2 regions of the Mediterraneibacter sp. 210702-DFI.3.120 genome follow, and region 1 is predicted to be linked to the other one. Evidence: riboswitches for the same ligand, from Rfam matches in the RefSeq annotation. Region 1 holds a riboswitch; the other holds the start of a gene.
What was found. Region 1 has a riboswitch for lysine ahead of LI162_RS05090 (Na+/H+ antiporter NhaC family protein). Riboswitches for the same ligand answer to the same signal wherever they lie in the genome.
Positions count from the first base shown of each region.

Region 1 (6,225 bases):
TCTTTTAATCCCTGGAAACTTGTATCATCCAAAAACTTCAATACAAATTTACGGACCAGTGTTTCACTTCCAAGTCTTCTCATCACATCATCATAGTTACTATCCATTACTTCATAGCATTCTTCTAAATTCATTTTTGTTTACTCCTTAATTTTCTTTTATTTCAATAGTCCCATTAATTCTTCAAAACAGACACCATCCGTCAACGGAATTTCCATTTCAATTGACTTTTGTATGCACTTCTTTATAAATGCGGATGCCTTTCGGACAGATTTTGTAAATTCCACTCCATTAACTGCATCTGCTGCAATGATTGCAGAGAAAATATCTCCCGTACCACATCTGGAATGTCCTACTTTATGTGTACGGATCATCTCGTATCCTTTGCTTTTTTCATAGCACAGGTTGGACACATACGTTTTCTGTGGAATTCCTGTAATCACAACTTTTTCTGGTCCGGTCTGCACAATCTGTTCTGCCATCTTTGCCAGCTCTCTCGTTGTCCACCGTTCCTTATATGGTGTTCCTGTCAGGATACATGCCTCTGTCACATTTGGAACAACTACATCCGCATAGCGGACTAATTGAATCATCTGTCTGCACATTTCTTCCGTATAAGTCGAATATGCCTCCCCATTGTCCCCCATCACCGGATCGATCACAGCCACTGTATTCTCGTCTCTAAAATACTGGATAAACTCACTGACAATCCGAATCTGTTCTGCTGATCCCAAAAACCCAGTACAAATTCCTTCGAACTTCAGATCCAGCTTCTTCCATTGTCCAATATATGCTTCCATATTTGATGTATAATCTGTAAAATAATAATCTTCATATGCGGTATGATTTGAAAAAATCGAGGTAGGCACTGCACAACACTGCACTTTCAGCATTGAAATAATCGGCATCTGTACCGCAATTGAGCATCTGCCAAAGCCTGTAAAGTCATTGATCAGCGCAATTTTTTTCTGTTGATTATGATTCTGCATCATTCTATTCCCTCGTTTCTTCTATATAAATAGATATACCAATTTAATTTAATTACAATATGTCATAGATGTCAATATTTCTTTTTACTATTTTCTTTCACCTTCTGTGTAACTGCCTTTTCTACTATAATAATTTCTTATTAAATAATATCTGATTTGTTTATGATACCTCAAAAACATTCTGTTTTTTTTACTTTTCACTCAACGTATTCCACAATCACTCTCTTTATTTTTCCGTTGTTTTTATACAAAAAACACAATTTTCCACTTTTTCCCTTCTTCAATGATTTTTCACACCTCTCTTCCCACGTTTTCAGCCCGCTTGACAGTTTCCCCTAAAAAGTGTACGGTTACGTTGTAAATTCTAAGAAAATTCTATGAGGTGAAAAAATGCAGGAATTAAAACCAATCAAAGAAGGTAAAGTTCGTGAAATTTATGATAATGGAGACAGCTTAATCATGGTTGCTACAGACCGCATCAGCTGCTTTGACGTGATTCTCAACAATGAAGTTACAAAGAAAGGAACTGTCCTGACTCAGATGTCCAAATTCTGGTTTGATCTGACAGAAGACATTCTTCCTAACCACATGCTCTCTGTTGATGTAAAAGATATGCCGGAGTTCTTCCAGCAGGAAAAATATGATGGAAAATCTATGATGTGTAAGAAACTCGAAATGCTTCCGATCGAGTGTATCGTTCGTGGTTATATCACTGGAAGTGGCTGGGAAAGCTATAAAGAAAACGGAACTGTTTGTGGAATCACACTTCCGGAAGGATTAAAGGAATCTGACAAACTTCCTGAACCAATCTATACGCCTTCCACAAAGGCTGAAATCGGAGATCACGATGAGAACATTTCATTCGAGCAGAGCGTTGATCACCTTGAAAAATATTATCCTGGAAGAGGACGTGAACTCGCTGAGAAACTTCGCGACAACACAATTGCTCTCTATAAGAAATGTGCCGAATATGCTCTGAGCAAAGGTATCATTATTGCAGATACAAAATTTGAGTTCGGACTTGATGAAAATGGAAATATGGTAATTGGAGATGAGATGCTCACTCCTGACAGTTCCCGTTTCTGGCCTGCTGACGGTTATGAAGCCGGACATGGACAGCCATCTTTTGACAAACAGTTTGCCCGTGACTGGCTGAAAGCAAATCCGGACAACGACTGGACACTTCCACAGGAAATTGTAGATAAGACGATTGAGAAATACCTTCAGGCATATAAGATGCTGACAGGAAAAGATCTGGATAAATAAGATTTCATAAAACAAACAGGGACGAAATGAACCGCTTAACAAGCTTTTCATTTCGTCCTTTTTTACTACATTTCTGTAAAAAGAAAACGAGGATCAACTCCTCGCTTTCTTCTGGTTTTTAGTTTGTTGTTTTCACCCTACCTGTGTGATCTTTTGTGATTGCTTTGATTGCAAGCAGAACTCCAATCTGCAGAGCAATTCCGATCACGAGACAGATGACTGCATTCTGCAAGATACCTGCGATCACATATGTAATACAGGAAACTGCTGCTACAGTCATTGCATATGGAAGCTGCGTGGATACATGATTTACATGATTACACTGCGCTCCTGCGGATGCCATGATTGTTGTATCTGAAATAGGTGAACAATGATCTCCGCAAACTGCTCCGGCCATACAAGCTGAGATTGAGATGATCATCATTGTCTCGTTCGTACCCTGGAATACTGCAACTACGATTGGAATCAGAATTCCGAATGTTCCCCAGGAAGTACCTGTTGCAAATGCAAGGAAACATCCTACAAGGAAGATGATTGCTGGGAGAAGGTTCATCAATCCGCCTGCTGCTGAATTCATTACAGAAGCTACGAACGGAGCTGCTCCGAGACTGTCTGTCATTGCTTTCAGAGTCCATGCGAATGTAAGAATCAGGATAGCCGGAACCATTGCCTTAAATCCTTCCGGAATGCAAGCCATAGAATCCGAAAAACGAAGAACTTTTCTTACTGCATAAAAAACAATTGTGATCACCATTGCAAAGAAACTTCCAAGCATCAGTCCAACCGATGCATCACTTCCGGAGAAAGCCTCTACAAAGCCTGTTCCTGAGAAGAACCCACCAGAATAAATCATACCAATGACACAGCATACAATAAGTGACAGAATCGGGAATACAAGATCGATTACTTTTCCTTTATTGTAAATCGCATTTTCGGATGTATTTTCAAATGGTCTGTCTCCTGTTGTAAAAAGATCCCCTTCAATCGCATTTTTCTCATGCGCCTTCATCGGACCATAATCCTCTTTTGCAAGAACCAGTGTTACCATCATTATAACTGTAAGAATTGCATAATAGTTATATGGGATTGCACGAATAAAAATTGAAAATCCATCCTCCCCTTTAACAAATCCTGTTACTGCTGCTGCCCAGGAAGAAATTGGTGCAATAATGCAGATTGGCGCTGCTGTAGCATCGATCAGATATGCGAGTTTCGCACGGGATACATTGTGGCTGTCTGTTACCGGACGCATAACGCTCCCAACTGTAAGGCAGTTAAAATAATCATCAATAAAAATCAGCACTCCAAGTGCGATTGTTGCAAGCTGTGCACCCGCTCTTGTCTTGATATGCTCTTTCGCCCAGCGTCCGAATGCTGCAGAACCACCGGCTTTATTCATCATACATACCATAACACCAAGAATTACCAGAAATACTAGAATACCCATATTGTAAGAATCTGTAAGTACTCCCACTACTCCATCCTGAAATACATGTAAAATTGTAGCTTCCGGTTTAAATCCTGACCAAAATGCACCTCCGATCAAAATTCCAACGAATAAGGAGCTGTAAACTTCCTTTGTAATAAGTGCCAGTACGATTGCAACGACCGGCGGCACCAGAGACCAGATTGTTGCATAGAGCTGAGGTACATACTCGGCAGATGTATCTGCGGCAAATACTGTTGTTGAACTACAGCACAGAATGAGCAGAGACATCAGAAACACATACCCCATTTTTCTTTTGTTTCTCATTTCCTTTTTTCCTTTCCTGTAAACTTATGTTTGTTAAGTTTGTGTGTAAGCATAGTGGGTTTTGCCTGGGATTCTCTAAACGCAAAAAATGCCATAGGCACTCTCTGCTGGTGAGTCACCCATGGCATAATAATTCTAGCGTCATCGATAGCTCTCCACACCTGTGACAGTCCGGCGTATCTTCTACATCCGGCCCAGGAATCATATCTGGGAATATCATTCCTTCGGCGGCTTCTCCTTTCTCTCACTGACAGTCTTCCCAAGACTCTCGTCAGCGGGTACTCATATCACCGCGCCTCTATCAAACGTTACTATATTATCACATTCTATTTAAAAAAGCCAGACTTATTTTATAATAGTTTTCATTTTTATATTTCTACATTTTTATTAAACTCCTATTAAATAAAGTAATAGCTGTCAATACTCTCATATCAACAGCTATCACTTTCGTTTCCTACACTATAAAATTAGTTTGTTCGAAATCCGCTCAGTACATGATATATTCCCGTCTTTGAAGGCATCCCTGCAAATCCTTCCTGATTTTCCAACAATAACATCGTTCCGTCTGTTGAAATATAAATACGATAATCTTCTGACCAGTTAACAGGATTTTCTCCCTCATAATACCATTCACCACCTGTCCGCGTACTTTGTATAGACAAATAAGGATGTCCATCCTGCTGCGTACATGACCAGGTTCCTTCATAAATTTCATAAATGATATCACTATAGTCTTCTATTCCGTATTCTTTCTCACTCCAGGAAATACGTGCATATCCGTTGTCTAATAATTCTACAAAATAATCTCCAAATATATCACTATTATACTCATCTACTCCGAATTCCCAACAGCTGCCTATCAGATCTGCTTCCTGTATGTTCTCATGTACATCTCCATACCAATCTGTAAAACGACTTGCATCACATGCTTTATAGTCTGTAAAATCCTTTGCCTGCTCTACATTATTCTCCGTTGTTGGCAGCCAGACATGTCCATCTGTTCCCATCATCGGCACCCAGTCAGCCTGATATCCGGCTTCTGTTCCCATAGATACCATAGTTCCACCAATACCTTCGTTCTCCCCATTACACATTACCAGGAACGGTTCGCCTGTCTCAGACTGATATAAACTCTCCACAATCTCCGATATCCCTGTGTCATAATTCAATTCCATTCGACCTACACTAACCGGATCCTCGCCACTTCGAGGTACAATGCAGAAAAGCTCCGCCGGACCATGTCCACAGATTCGATCCGTACCGATTTCTTTAATAAATGTCATTTTACTTAACAGGTCAGGATACTTCTTTTCAATCCATTCCTGCACATGATCAACATAATCCGCCTCAACATATCCCAGGTATGCTACTGCAAATTGCTGTAATGTGCCATCCATACTCTTTCGTAGATTCGCAAGAGACTCCTCTGGACTGATAGGCTTATCTGTATCTGTTGTTTCAGGCTTTTTCCCCGAATCCGGTTTCTTTGTTTTCTTCTGTTTCTTTGATTCCGCATCCTCCTTTTCTTCTTTCGAATCACCCAGCCTTATCTGCCCTAATCCCGGTATGTCAATTTTTATCTGACAGCCCGTCAAGGTAAACATAAGCAGCAGACAAATCATTCCTGTTACAATTCGTCTAATTCTCTTTTTCATAGTTCTCATAAAAAGTTTCCTCCTATCCGTTCTAAACAATTATTGGAAACTCCTATTCCTTAACTTTATCTTACCATATCGTTATCATTAAAGATACTTAAAGTTATATATTTCCCATAAACAAAATAGCTGCTTCCCCTACTCAGAGAAACAGCTACTATAATCACTGAAAGATGATTCATCTAAAATCTGATTTTTTAGTTGTTAGAATAGAATGAACCCATATAACGGATATATTCATCATCTGTTTTATTTGCCTGCCAATTATGAACATTTGCTTTATTGTGCTCACCTGCAATAACAGAAAGAGATTTTCCAAGATTGTCAAATGCTTCCTCTACACAAGCTTCCGGTGTCATAGCTGTCTTCATAACAGCTTCTCCTGCTGGACCGCCTGGAAGATTGCTTAACAAACTTGGTGTAATTGTTGTTCCTAACGTAATAACCTCAACGTCTACATTTGTACTCTCACATTCTGCTGCCACAGCTTCTGTCAGTTTCTTAATGTAAGATTTTCCTGCACCATACTGTGCGTTATATGGTGAACTACTGATTGCTGTCA
Region 1 is NZ_JAJCNG010000006.1:110,577-116,801, reverse strand. It holds gene LI162_RS05105 (Hpt domain-containing protein) at 1-134, opposite strand, end outside; gene LI162_RS05100 (pyridoxamine kinase) at 159-992, opposite strand; gene LI162_RS05095 (phosphoribosylaminoimidazolesuccinocarboxamide synthase) at 1,380-2,255, shown strand; gene LI162_RS05090 (Na+/H+ antiporter NhaC family protein) at 2,374-4,008, opposite strand; lysine riboswitch at 4,149-4,317, opposite strand; gene LI162_RS05085 (hypothetical protein) at 4,476-5,672, opposite strand; gene LI162_RS05080 (7beta-hydroxysteroid dehydrogenase) at 5,861-6,225, opposite strand, start outside.

Region 2 (6,225 bases), on a different contig from region 1:
CCAGTGCCACAGGAATATCTCCCCAGTGGATTTGCTGATTCTGAAGTACATCCGCAGAGTACGTTCCTGAAAAAACTACCACCATATTATTGTTCAGAAAATGAATAATTATCGGAACCCAGATATTCTGGGTTTTCATATAAGTATATGCCATAAAAATCCCCAGTGAAATACAGGTAATAAACTGGCTTGCCAGAGCCGCCAGCCCCATATCCGGCGTAGTGTAATAGAAGAAGTCTATTGGCAGATGCCATACAGCCCACACACAGCCCAAAAGGATTACGCCGCCTTTTAGTCCAAATTTTTTCTGAAGAAGAGGCTGAAGATAATATCTCCATCCGTATTCTTCTCCAAAGAATGCCACTACTGACAGGAAAAAGTTTACCAAAACAGTAAAAAATATGATCCAGGTAGTAGGATTTGCCATTATTTTGCCAAATTCAGAAAGCTGGCCGCTCAGAGCACAGGCAATCACAAATCTGAGAAGATATAATCCAATAAACAACAGGATCATACGAATAGATATATTCCAATGTTCGCTGTTCAGTCCATAGGATCTGCGCTTTTCTTTACCGGATTGCAGAAGAAGAATCCAGAAAATAACGCTGCCACCTATTATAACGTACTCCATGATCGGTGCCCACTGAGAATATGGCATGCTCATCAGATCTCTATTTTGGGGAGCCAGAACAGAAGCCGCCGTGCAGACAACCAGCACCGCCGTGAGAGCTACAAAGAATATGTAAAAAGCCGTTGGAAGATTTTTATCTCCTTTTTTGGTAATTAAATAAGCCATCATCACACCTGCTGCTGGATACAGCATCTGCGCATTTGGAAAAGCGCTGAGATCAAGACCTTTTCCATAGCCATACCACATCAGAAGTCCCATTACATATGTGATACCGTATGCTATAATCACATAGATCAAAAGCTGTTTTTTCTCTGTTTGCATAAATTTCATAATTCCTTCCTTGTAACTTCTAATTTGTTACTTACATGATATCATACTTTAGACACTTAGGCACAGGTTATTCTCCAAATTGGAGAAAACTTAAAACATTGATTTACTGCAAAGCATAACGAATCTTTTATTAAACAAGGGCAAGATGCGCCCTTGAGTAACTCTAATTTCCTTTTGGAAATCAGGATACCTGGCAATCTTGATGGGGATTTCGCTCCCCATTCCCTCGAACTTGTATCAATCAACAGATTTTTAATGGCTTACTACTTGAGTAGACGCAGCTTTCCGTTATATCTGCAGAGTAGTCATGACGGAAAGGGGAATATTATTTTGAAAAGAGAACGACATCAAAAAGCAGGAAAAAGAACTAACGGTACTATGACCATTAAAGGTTGTTCTTAGGAATATTTTTCTTTACATTCATTAATAGTATGTTATACTAGAATAAATCTGATAAATTTGAAACACTTACTATAGTTATTAGAAATGGAGTTTTCTATGGATTTACAAATGATACTATTTATTGCTTTAATCATTATTTTTTTTATAATTCCGTTACTAGTATTTATTATTAAATCTGCAGTAAAGCAAGGAATTTTGGAAGCTTACAAGATTATTAAAAATGATAAAGATAATAATATTTTATAACTCTAATCTAAAATCTAGCATGTTCAATAAAAATCCTCTTTTTTAAAGAGTTGGATATTCTTCAATTATTTCTTGTTATTAGTTGTATAAGACTCATATAAGGTATCTACTTAATAGAGGAAAAGAGAATTATAGATGTTTTGAGGGAAAGTGGCTATTTTTAAGAATAGATCAATCAACTTTGTTTTATTGTATTTTGATACCCTTGTGTTAATATCTGGATAAAAAAGAAATGCCCTAACAGTATTCTTCATGTTTATGTGAATATGAATTAATCTGCTAAGGCATTTCTTTTTATTTGTATCTTTAAAATATCATTTAAAATAATTAAATTTTTAGCAAAGTAGGTCTTTTTGGTACCATATGAGACGCATTTGTGCAAGATTTCCTCCTTCTTCAGATGTTTCGAACATGCGGTTGATTACCTTTTTGATTACCTTTGCTTTTTGGAAAAAAAGAAAAAGCCTTAAAACAGCGATTTTACGCGGTTTCTAAGGCTTTTTAATACAGGGGATGAGAGAATCGAACTCCCACCAAAGGTTTTGGAGACCCCTATCATACCATTTGACCAATCCCCTATTCAGTTGTCGCTTAACTCAAGCGACTTGTTAAGTATACCTTATGGAGTGATGAATGTCAAGAAAAAAATAAAGAAAATTCAAGAAATGTTTCAAGGATGGTTCTCTAATTCTGAATCAAATTATAACGCATTTATCAAAGCGATGCTTTGGGGGAATGTGAAAGAGATGAATACTTATATGAATGAAGTTGCACTAGCTACATTCAGCAGTTTTGATACAGGAAGACATACGTCAGGAAAAAGTCAGCCGGAGCGTTTCTATCATGGATTCGTTCTGGGACTTTTGGTAGAATTAAGAGATCGTTATGAAGTAAAGTCCAACAGAGAAAGCGGTTACGGGCGATATGATGTGATGTTAATACCAAGAGAAACGCCGGATCAGGCAATTATAAAAAAGGAAGAAGCGACCTCAAAATCACTTCTTCCTTTCTTTGTTCTCTTACAGAATTCCAAGATCCATCATTGCTTTTTTCAGAACTTCTTTATGTGCATCTTCCATCTCTGTCAGAGGTGCTCTAAGAGTTCCAACTTCTTTTCCCATCATGTTAAGAGCAGCCTTAACCGGGATCGGGTTCACTTCACAGAAGAGAGCATCAACCAGTGGAAGTGCATCTAACTGCATCTTGCGGCTACCTGCGATATCTCCTGAGAAGAATTTGTAGCACATGTCATGCACGTAAGCCGGAGCTACGTTGGAGAGAACGGAGATAACTCCGATTCCGCCAAGTGCGAGAAGCGGTACAACCTGATCATCATTTCCTGAGTAAAGATCAACGTTGCCATCACAAAGATGCATGATCTGTGCAACTGTGCTGATATTTCCAGATGCTTCTTTAATACCTACGATGTTCTCAACATCTTTCACAAGTGTTGCAACTGTCTGTGGCTGAAGTCCACATCCTGTACGGCTTGGTACATTGTACAGAATCGCCGGAATATTTACTTCATTACAAATAGCTGTGTAATGAGCAATCAGTCCGTTCTGTGTTGCTTTATTATAATATGGTGTAACGAGCAGAAGTCCGTCAGCTCCATCTTCCTGAGCTTCTTTGGACAACTGGATCGCTGTTCTTGTACAATTAGAACCTGTTCCGGCGATGACCGGGATACGGTGGTTCACACGCTCAATTGCAAAACGGGTTGTTGCTGCATGTTCTTCCTCTGTCATAGTAGCGGATTCACCTGTTGTTCCACAGATGACGATCGCATCTGTTCCGCCTGCAATCTGCTCCTCTAACATCTCATCTAATTTGTCATAATTGACCTCAAGATTCTCTTTCATCGGAGTAACGATCGCTACACCTGCGCCTTTAAAAATTGCCATTCTTTTTATCCTCCTTCAACATGGTGAAACAAAGTATTACTGGTCATAGCAGGTTATTGCGCATAAGTTCCTTGTGAACGATAATTATAATAGCCATGAGCAGTAACTGTTTAATATACATCTATGCAAGAATGCGTAAACTGTAAATAAACATAAAAGAAACGGCAAGATGCGCCGTCCCCAAATATACATTATGTATAATTCAGATAGCTCTCCATCTTGCGATGACAGTCATGCCGCTATTCACGTCATGCCCAAGAACAAGAACTCAGGATTCTTACCCTTTCGGCATCTTTCCCTTTCCGATGAGTTCTTCTGTTCCTGACACATCCGTCACCTTACTTATGAAAAATGCAACCTCTATCTACGTTTCCGTGTTTAAGCAAATAATAACACCGAGGGTACAATGATGTCAACATGGTTTCTGGATTTCTTTCTTATTTATAGTACCCGGGTTATAAGTACACCTTATAAAAATTGATTATAATAAAGTATAACCGATTTTTTGACTTTTTTCTTATATATATGATATCATTAATTCGCTAGATGTGTGAATGACAAAGCTGTTTCATTTGCACTTTTTTTATGCTTGTATGTTTGTTTTTTGAAAAACAATCGCAAGAAACGACATAAGATAACAAGAGAAAATTGCGAGGATGAGAACCGCGATTCTTGGAAAAGGTATGTGGATAGGAAGGAGACCTACTGTGTTAACAATCGGTAATTACGTGAAAGTTAAGACACTGGAGGAGGCTTACGAGCTGAATCAGGCAAGAAACAGTCGTATCATGGGCGGCATGATGTGGATGAGATTAGGAAATGCAAGAGTGAAGACAATCATTGATATGTCGGAACTTGGTTTGAATGAGATTGAGGAGACAGACCATGTATTCCGCATTGGAGCAATGTGTACACTGCGCCAGCTGGAAGAGCATGAGGGGCTGAGAAAATTCTATGGGGACGGAATTGCAGAAAGCCTTCGTCATATTGTTGGAGTTCAGTTTAGAAATCAGGCAACAGTTGGAGGCAGTATCTATGGAAGATACGGATTTTCTGATGTGCTGACTGCATTACTGGCACTGGATACATTTGTGGAATTATATAATGGAGGAACTGTTCGACTTTCTGAGTTTGTAAACAGAAAAGCAGATAAGGATATTCTTGTATCTGTGATTGTCAGAAAGAGCAAGAGAAAATTCCGTTACGAATCAATTCGTCAGACAAAGACAGATTTCCCGGTACTGACATGTTCTGTCGTAACAGGAATTTACAGAGGTCAGGAGTCCTGGTTCTTTTCGGTAGGAGCAAGACCGATGAAAGCGGCATTGCTTGAAAAGCAGTGGGAGATCCCGAAAGATGCTACAGACGAGCAGCTCACAGAGTATGCAAAACGTGTGGCAGCAGAATTTACTTATGGAAGCAACATGCGCGGAAGTGCGGAGTACAGACAGCACCTTGCGGAGGTTCTGCTTCGCAGAGAGATGCGCTCAATTTTAGATGAATATAATGCGGAGGAGAAATAGGATGGAAGTACAGTTTACCCTGAATGGAAAGAAAGTAAGTACAGAGATCGCTGCAGATACAGTCCTGTTGAATCTTCTGCGTGATCTTGGATGTAAGAGTGTGAAATGTGGATGCGAGACAACAAACTGTGGTTTGTGTACAGTATGGATCGACGGAAAATCCCGCCTGTCATGTTCTGTTCTTGCAGCAAGCATTGACGGACATGAAGTGACAACACTTGAGGGTGTGGAGAAAGAAGCAGCAGAATTCGGCTCATTTCTTGCACAGGAAGGTGCAGAGCAGTGTGGATTCTGTTCCCCTGGATTCATTATGAACGTGCTCGCAATGTTCCGTGAATTGAAGAGCCCTTCTATAGAAGAAATTAAAGAATATCTGGCAGGAAATCTGTGCCGCTGTACAGGATACATGGGACAGCTTCGTGCAATCCAGAAATATATGGAAGTCAGAAATACAGCAGTTAACATTACAGTAAAGAAAATGGGCGGGGAGGAGTAAGAATGGAAAGAATAGATAAAGTTCAGAATCTGATTCCTGAGAAACCGGAATTTGTCCACAGCAATCAGGAAAAAGGAGAAGCTATAGAATCCCTGAAGATTGTAAACCGTCCTGTCGTAAAGAAAGATGCTGCTGCACTTGTTACAGGAAAAAGTGTTTATACAAATGACCTTGCACCGTCAGACTGTCTGATTGTTAAAGTGATCAGAAGTCCATATGCACACGCATTAATTAAGGATATTAACACAGCACGTGCTGAGGCTGTACCTGGAATCGAATGTGTTCTTACATATAAAGATTGTCCGGATAAGAGATTTACAATGGCTGGTCAGACCTATCCGGAACCAAGTCCGTATGACCGTCTGATCCTTGACCAGAGAGTACGTTTCGTTGGAGATGCAGCTGCAATCGTGGCAGGAACTTCAGAGGAAGCAGTTAAGAAAGCGATGAAGCTTGTGAAGATCCAGTATGAGGTTCTTGAACCGGTACTTGATTTCCGTACAGCAAAGGATAATCCAATCCTTGTGCATCCGGAAGATAACTGGAGAAGCCTCTGCCCGGTTGGCGCAGACAACAAGAGAAATCTCTGTGCACATGATGTATGTGGAGATGGAGACGTAGAAGCAGTTCTTGCAAAATGTGATCACGTGATCGATCGCGTTTATCATACAAAGGCGAACCAGCAGGCGATGA
Region 2 is NZ_JAJCNG010000001.1:20,883-27,107, reverse strand. It holds gene LI162_RS00120 (CPBP family intramembrane glutamic endopeptidase) at 1-961, opposite strand, end outside; gene LI162_RS00115 (hypothetical protein) at 1,460-1,609, shown strand; tRNA gene LI162_RS00110 (tRNA-Trp) at 2,117-2,187, opposite strand; partial or broken gene LI162_RS15850 (PD-(D/E)XK nuclease domain-containing protein) at 2,239-2,550, shown strand; gene dapA (4-hydroxy-tetrahydrodipicolinate synthase) at 2,629-3,513, opposite strand; lysine riboswitch at 3,713-3,884, opposite strand; gene LI162_RS00095 (FAD binding domain-containing protein) at 4,221-5,036, shown strand; gene LI162_RS00090 ((2Fe-2S)-binding protein) at 5,038-5,532, shown strand; gene LI162_RS00085 (xanthine dehydrogenase family protein molybdopterin-binding subunit) at 5,535-6,225, shown strand, end outside.
Region 2: another riboswitch for lysine. It lies ahead of dapA (4-hydroxy-tetrahydrodipicolinate synthase); the one in region 1 lies ahead of LI162_RS05090 (Na+/H+ antiporter NhaC family protein).